One region of the Paenibacillus sp. GCM10027627 genome, then DNA from elsewhere that is predicted to be linked to it. Evidence: riboswitches for the same ligand, from Rfam matches in the RefSeq annotation. Region 1 holds a riboswitch; the other holds the start of a gene.
What was found. Region 1 has a riboswitch for cyclic di-AMP ahead of ACFQZE_RS05145 (hypothetical protein). Riboswitches for the same ligand answer to the same signal wherever they lie in the genome.
Positions count from the first base shown of each region.

Region 1 (3,394 bases):
GGAAGGTTTAAAGTTTGGGATAGCGTTTGAAATGGCCTCTACGCCGGTAAGCGCGGAGCTGCCGGAGGCAAACGCTTTAAGCAACAAAAACAAGCCGATGCCGGCAACAGGAGTTCCGATTGGCGTATGCAGTTCCGGGGACACCCTGCCTGTAACAATGTTGAATATGCCTGCAGCGATCAAAATAAACAATGTGATTACAAACAAATAAACGGGATAGGCAAGCACGGATGCAGATTCCGTCACGCCCCGCAAATTGAGCAAAGTGAGAAGCATCACAAATACGACGGCAATGATGACGGTATAATCGTGCAAAGAAGGAAAGGCTGACGTAATGGCGTCCGTTCCGGCCGAGACGCTCACCGCAACCGTCAAAATATAATCGACAAGCAGGGATCCGCCGGCAACGAGCCCGGGAAATACGCCAAGATTATTTTTGGATACGACATAAGCGCCGCCACCGTACGGATAGGCAAAAATAATTTGACGATAAGATAGAATTAAGGCAGTCAGCAAAATGAGAACGCCGATCCCGATTGGAATGGAGTACCAAAATGCGGCTGCGCTGACCGTGAACAAGACGATCAATATTTGTTCAGGGCCATACGCAACCGATGAAAGGGCATCGGAGGACAAAATGGCAAGCGCTTTTCGTTTGTTCAGCTTCTGCTCGCCAAGTTCGGTCGATTTTAACGGCTTGCCGATTAATAGGCGTTTAAATGTCGACATGTAGCGTCACTCCAATATCTGCTTGAATTATCCCTTTATCATTTCCCGAACTTTTGCCCATATTCTTGTTTAACTTAATCGTCTTTAAAATAAGGAGGCGTAAGACACCGCACGATCCAGCAATAATGTAGCATTAAGAGGGTACACTTTGCCGAAAGACGGAGATGTAGTTAGTCCAATCTGATTGGCCGCTTGAAAAAACATTTGGAGAGACAGATCGGACTCATATTCATTGTTTTGCTGTTCTTCACGTTCCTGGGAATCAAAGTCGATACGTCTACCGGCAAAACGGAGCAGCTTCACGCTCCATCGTGTCCAATCGAGCGGTTTGTCGCTTTCGTTCACAAACATTTCGCTCCAGCCCGTACCCGTGCTGCTCGTTAGCCGCAGGTAGAGGAGGTACCCCTTTGGCATCGCATCGCCGGTGGTGGGGAGAACGAACACTTCAATTCTTTTCACTGTGAAACAAGTAGGTCGCAGGATGGTGGGTTGTAAAGGGTAAACATAGGATGGCGATGTCATCATCATTAAAATCTCTCCTCTGTTCGCTTGCGAGGTTAGCTGACGGATTCGGGCCGGGAGCCGCCCTACCGGAGTAACGCCGGATTCACCCCTGTGAACGTATGTACATATAATGTACGACTTCACGGTTGGTTCCCCCGCATTTTCGTTTCGAAAATTTCAGCGATAGTAGTGGCCGCAATTGGCATGAGGTCATTTTAAATCCGGGTCCAATTTTTGTAAAATGCGAAATGAAGCCAATGCAAGCAGTGTAGGCTCAAGGTAAGCGAAAATGACTCGTTTTTCCGAGAAAAAGAGGGATTATCTAGAAATAGCGCATTCATTCTCCCTCGTGCCTTGCTCTGATTGCTCTGGAAATGATGCGAATTTTGAAAAAAAGGTTTACGGCGGAAAAGTTATTTGATAATATAATCGCAATATCAAATGCATTGAAGAGACGAGTAAATAACCGAATTCCTTTCCAGAGAGCCCTTGCCAGCTGAAAGAGGGCATTGAATTCCTTATTGAAAAAAGACTCAGAGCAGCGCGTCGGAACTTCCTAAAGGGGAAGGGGTGATGCGACAGGAGCTCCTGTTACAGAGCTAGAGTATAAAGCATTGAGCGAAAAGCTATGCCGTACTCGAAGAGGCCCATATGGCGACATATCGGCAAATTTAGGGTGGTACCGCGAGTTACAAATCTCGTCCCTGAGACTATGATAGTCTTAGGGGTGGGATTTTTTTATTTCCTTTTTGAATAGCTATGAAGCATATCACATTACGAAAGGATTTGAATGTCTCATGTCAGCAAAATTGAAAGCAGGTATTGTCGGCGGTACAGGAATGGTCGGTCAGCGTTTTATTGAGCTGCTTAACGGTCATCCTTGGTTTCAAGTAACAGCTATTGCGGCCAGCGCAAGCTCGGCAGGCAAAACATATGAAGAATCCGTTCAAGGAAGATGGAAGCTTGCCACTCCAATTCCGGAAGATGTAAAGGGAATCGTCGTGCAGGACGCATCTAAAGTGGAGGAGGTTGCTTCTGGAGTCGACTTTATTTTTTGCGCGGTGGATATGAAAAAGGCGGAAATTCAAGCTTTGGAAGAGGCCTATGCGAAAACGGGCACGCCCGTCATTTCCAACAACTCGGCACATCGCTGGACGCCGGATATTCCGATGGTTATTCCAGAAATCAACCCCGAGCATATCGACATTATTGCCGCGCAAAGAAAGCGGCTTGGAACGGCTACCGGGTTTATTGCGGTGAAGCCTAACTGTTCCATTCAGAGCTACGTTCCGGCGCTGCACGCATTAAAGGATTTTAAACCGACCAAAGTTGTGGCGACTACGTACCAAGCCATTTCCGGCGCTGGCAAAAATTTCACGGATTGGCCTGACATGCTAGACAATGTCATCCCTTATATTGGCGGGGAAGAAGAAAAGAGCGAGCAGGAGCCTTTGCGTATTTGGGGCAGCATCCAAAACGGAGGAATTGTGAAAGCAAGCGCTCCGCTTATTACGACTCAATGTATTCGCGTTCCAGTAACGGATGGGCATTTGGCGGCTGTGTTTGCATCGTTTGAGAAAAAGCCTTCCAGAGAAGAAATACTTGCCCGCTGGTCGGAGTTCAAAGGACGTCCGCAAGAACTGGGACTGCCTAGCGCGCCGAAGCAGTTTATCACTTATTTCGAAGAGGAAAACCGTCCTCAAACGAAACTGGATCGCGACATCGAGCGCGGAATGGGCGTTTCGGCGGGACGATTGCGTGAAGATTCCATTTACGACTACAAGTTTGTAGGTCTCTCCCATAACACATTGCGCGGCGCGGCTGGCGGAGCTGTACTGATCGCCGAGCTGCTTAAAGCGGAAGGTTATATTCAAGCCAAATAAATAAAAAAGCGGGCTCTCTGTGAGAGCCCGCTTTTTTTATAAGTTAAGCCAGCTTTCTAGCTTGATCGTTCGTTTTGCAATCTTCGGTACAATAGTGCTCATAGGTTTCTTGACAATCGTCGCATACGAGATGCTGATGATGGCACAAGTCGTCGGCGCAGTTGATATAAGTATCAGTAACCTCACCGCAATGATGGCATTTGCCAACGATAATATCTTCGTCGGTTTGATTGACCCTCACGGAGACGCGCTCGTCGAAGACATACATTTTGCCGTCA
Region 1 is NZ_JBHTHB010000001.1:1,107,655-1,111,048, reverse strand. It holds gene ACFQZE_RS05150 (APC family permease) at 1-729, opposite strand, end outside; gene ACFQZE_RS05145 (hypothetical protein) at 814-1,257, opposite strand; cyclic di-AMP (ydaO/yuaA leader) riboswitch at 1,262-1,426, opposite strand; T-box leader at 1,671-1,942, shown strand; gene asd (aspartate-semialdehyde dehydrogenase) at 2,031-3,116, shown strand; gene trhO (oxygen-dependent tRNA uridine(34) hydroxylase TrhO) at 3,160-3,394, opposite strand, start outside.

Region 2 (3,394 bases), on a different contig from region 1:
GAAGGAACCGGATATTTGCATCCTAATGAACCGAACCGGGCGGCAGCTATTCGAGGAGAAGGCGAACTGAAGAAGACGCAATAATTTATTTAAAGTTTAAAAGAGGACGGAGCGTTGTGCTCCGTCCTTCTCATTTAAATTTCTTTTTTAGGACGAACGTTTCGCCAGGCAATCGCTCTTGCCAAAAGGAAGTATGGTGACTGCCAAGCCAAACAAGCCGAGGATGCATTTAGTTGAGCCAGAAACCACTACACGTGTCGTAACCCACTATTTAGAGCTTTTAGTTGTGCCAGAAACCACTACACAAGTCGTAACCCGCCATTTGGAGCTTTTAGTTGCGCCAGAAACCACTACATAAGTCGTAACCCGCCACTTAGAGCTTTTAGTTGCGCCAGAAACCACTACACAAGTCGTAACCACCATGTAGAGCTTTTAGTTGCGCCAGAAACCACTACACGAGTCTTAACCCACCATGTAGAGCTTTTAGTTGCGCCAGAAACCACTACACGAGTCGTTTCCCGCCATTTGGAGCTTTTAGTTGCGCCAGAAACCACTAAATTAGCTTGTCAGACGGTTTGATCATAGTTTTTGGCGGTCTCAAAGCCTCAGACTTACGTATATCAAAAGTTTCTCAACAACACAAAAGGAGGGAGCGTTATGCTCCCTCCTTTTGTATTTATTTCTGCTACACAATTTCAACCAAATAAGTTCAACTAAATAATTTCGTCTAATTATTTCGAAGAAATTTCCGGTGTCGTCAAACGGTCGTAGAAATCGACCGCTTTGTCCTTGTCAGCCGATGCGCGAAGCGCCATTGCGGAGCGCGGATGCTCATCCAAAATGCCTGTAATCATGTAAGGAATGATGTAGCCCCACTCTTCTTTTTCGCGAAGCGGGATCATGTATTTTTCGATCATGTCCAGCACTGGGCGGACGTTATACTTCGTATTTTGCAATTCGGAAACAAGAAGCTCCGTATTGCAGTTGCCCGCTGCACGGCCCATGCCGTAAACGGAAGCGTCCAGCAGCTCTACGCCTTTGCCGGCAGCAACTAATGTATTGGCAAACGCCAATTGCATGTTGTTGTGAGCATGAACGCCAAGACGTTTGTTCGGCAAATATTGCTGGAATTTATCCACCAAGTAGCCAACATCATCCGGCTTCAAGCTGCCGTAGGAATCCACGATATAAACGACGTCGACGACGCTATCGTTAATCAGGTTGAACGCCTCTACCAGTTGGTTCTCCATAACGTTGGAAAGAGCCATAATGTTAAGAGTCGTTTCATAGCCACGGTCGTGGAACACTTGCACAAGCTCGAGCGCCTTATCTACATCTTGAATGTAGCAGGCTACGCGAATCAGGTCGAGCAAGCTCTCGCTGCGAGGCAAAATGTCGTTTTCGTCAACGCGGCCGATATCAACCAGCGCGGACAGCTTTGTATTGCCTTTGTTCGGAATGACCTTCTTAAGAAAATCATCGTTTAGAAAACGCCAAGGGCCTGCCTCTTCCGCACCCTTCAGCAATTTAGGCGAGTTTTTGTAGCCGATCTCCATATAATCTACGCCGGCTTCGTTCAGGCAATTATAAAGGTGCTGGACAAACTCGACACTGAAATCCCAGTTATTCACGAGTCCGCCGTCGCGGATTGTACAATCGACAATTTTGCAATGACTAGTTTTCGAATGCATACTTGCTGCTCCTTTTGATCTGAACATGAGTTCATTTTTAACTACCATCATACTTGAAAAAGACCATGAACGCAAAGCAAATATGTCGGTAATTGGATAATTTAGACGATTGCCCTTCACCGAATATTTGATTTACAAATTGATATTTTAGAGCTAAACTATTATGTAAACATAAATGCTGAATTTTTTCATCAAGAAAAAAGCGGGGGAACCAACGCAGGGGCTGCTCTATAGATCGCATGCCATTGCCTGCAAGGGGTGAATCCGGGGATTGGTATCTCCGGTAGGGCTACTCTCTAGCCCGAATCCGACAGCTAACCTCGTAAGCGGACAAAGGAGAGATGTCTTATGTTGTCATTATCCGTACATGATTCCCCGTATCCACCGAACGAGCCCCAGCATCTAACCATTCACCGCATTGAAGTATTTGTGATTCCTGCACTTGCGATCGATCCTTCCGGCCATCGTGTCTGTCTGCGTCTTAGCAGCGATCTTGGATATGGATGGAGCGAGCATTTCGTCAGCGACAGCGACGCCAGCTTGCAGCTTGACCGATGGGGAACGCTGCTCCGATCTTTTCTCGGACGATTCACGCTTGCTTCCTTATCGGAAAGTCTTGCCGAGCGAATTGCGGAATCCATTAACCCCGACTACCGCGCTTACAAACTGTTTGCTGGAGCCGTTCAGCTTTTTCATGAATCAGGGACTCAAAAAATCGGTGCCCCAACAGATGTTGGCTTTTCTGAGGAAGCGGTTCTTCAGCAGCGCGCCGTCGCCTATTTGTCGTTGGATTAAATTCAACCCTTGCGCCGGATGCACCGGCAACGGAAACAAAAGGAGCCCTAATCCCCTACAAATGGAGGAGCGGGCTCCTTTTATTTTTCGAGGTTGTCTGCCCGCTCATTACGATCCCGTCGAACGATAATGCCGAACTCCTATCCGCCATACTAGCAGACAAGGGAGCAAAAACAACAGCCCGCCAAACGGAATAAGGATGGGCAGCAGCAAGCTTCCTTCTTTTTTATCCAATAAATAAAGTAGAGGCAAGTAGCTGACGCAGCCAAACGGAATAATAAAGGTAAAAAACCTCGTCACCCCTTTTTCGTAGATGCTAAGAGGATATTGAGCCATTTCCCTCCCTCCGTCTGTAAATACGTTCGCCACCTCCAGCGCTTGCACCGTCCAGAAGCAAAAAGTAGCCGCCAATATAAATATGCCCGTAAAAATAAACACGCCGTTCATAATCATACATAGTAAAATAAGCAGCTTAGGGAGGCTCCATACCGCCGGCAAATTGGAAATGGCCCAAATGATCACGACCATGCTTTGCGTCAGCCTGCCGATTCTCGTAAACTCGAATTTGGAGCCCAACACCTGAAGCGCGGCGCTTCTAGGCCTCACCAGCAGCCGATCGAAATCTCCTCTCACGATAAGAGAAGAAAAAGCGTCAAACCCTCTGGCAAAACATTCGCTCAAAGAAAAGGCCAAATGAATAACGGCGAAACAGAGCGCCACCTCAAAAAAGCTCCAGCCTTTAAGCTGTCCAAATCGCTCGAACATCAGGTACAATCCGCCAAATACTACAAACGGGATAAAAAACTGGCCGAAGCTCATCAGAAAAAACGAAGTCCGGTATTGCATTTGAGATTTTAGATGGATAGTCAAATATTTAAAATACAGCCTCATATTAACCTCCTTGCACA
Region 2 is NZ_JBHTHB010000002.1:592,403-595,796, forward strand. It holds gene ACFQZE_RS10650 (hypothetical protein) at 1-84, shown strand, start outside; gene ACFQZE_RS10655 (aldolase catalytic domain-containing protein) at 732-1,691, opposite strand; cyclic di-AMP (ydaO/yuaA leader) riboswitch at 1,858-2,035, shown strand; gene ACFQZE_RS10660 (hypothetical protein) at 2,040-2,486, shown strand; gene ACFQZE_RS10665 (ABC transporter permease) at 2,595-3,377, opposite strand; gene ACFQZE_RS10670 (ABC transporter permease) at 3,379-3,394, opposite strand, start outside.
Region 2: linked by a shared signal. The riboswitch ahead of ACFQZE_RS10660 (hypothetical protein) and the one ahead of ACFQZE_RS05145 (hypothetical protein) in region 1 are both predicted to bind cyclic di-AMP.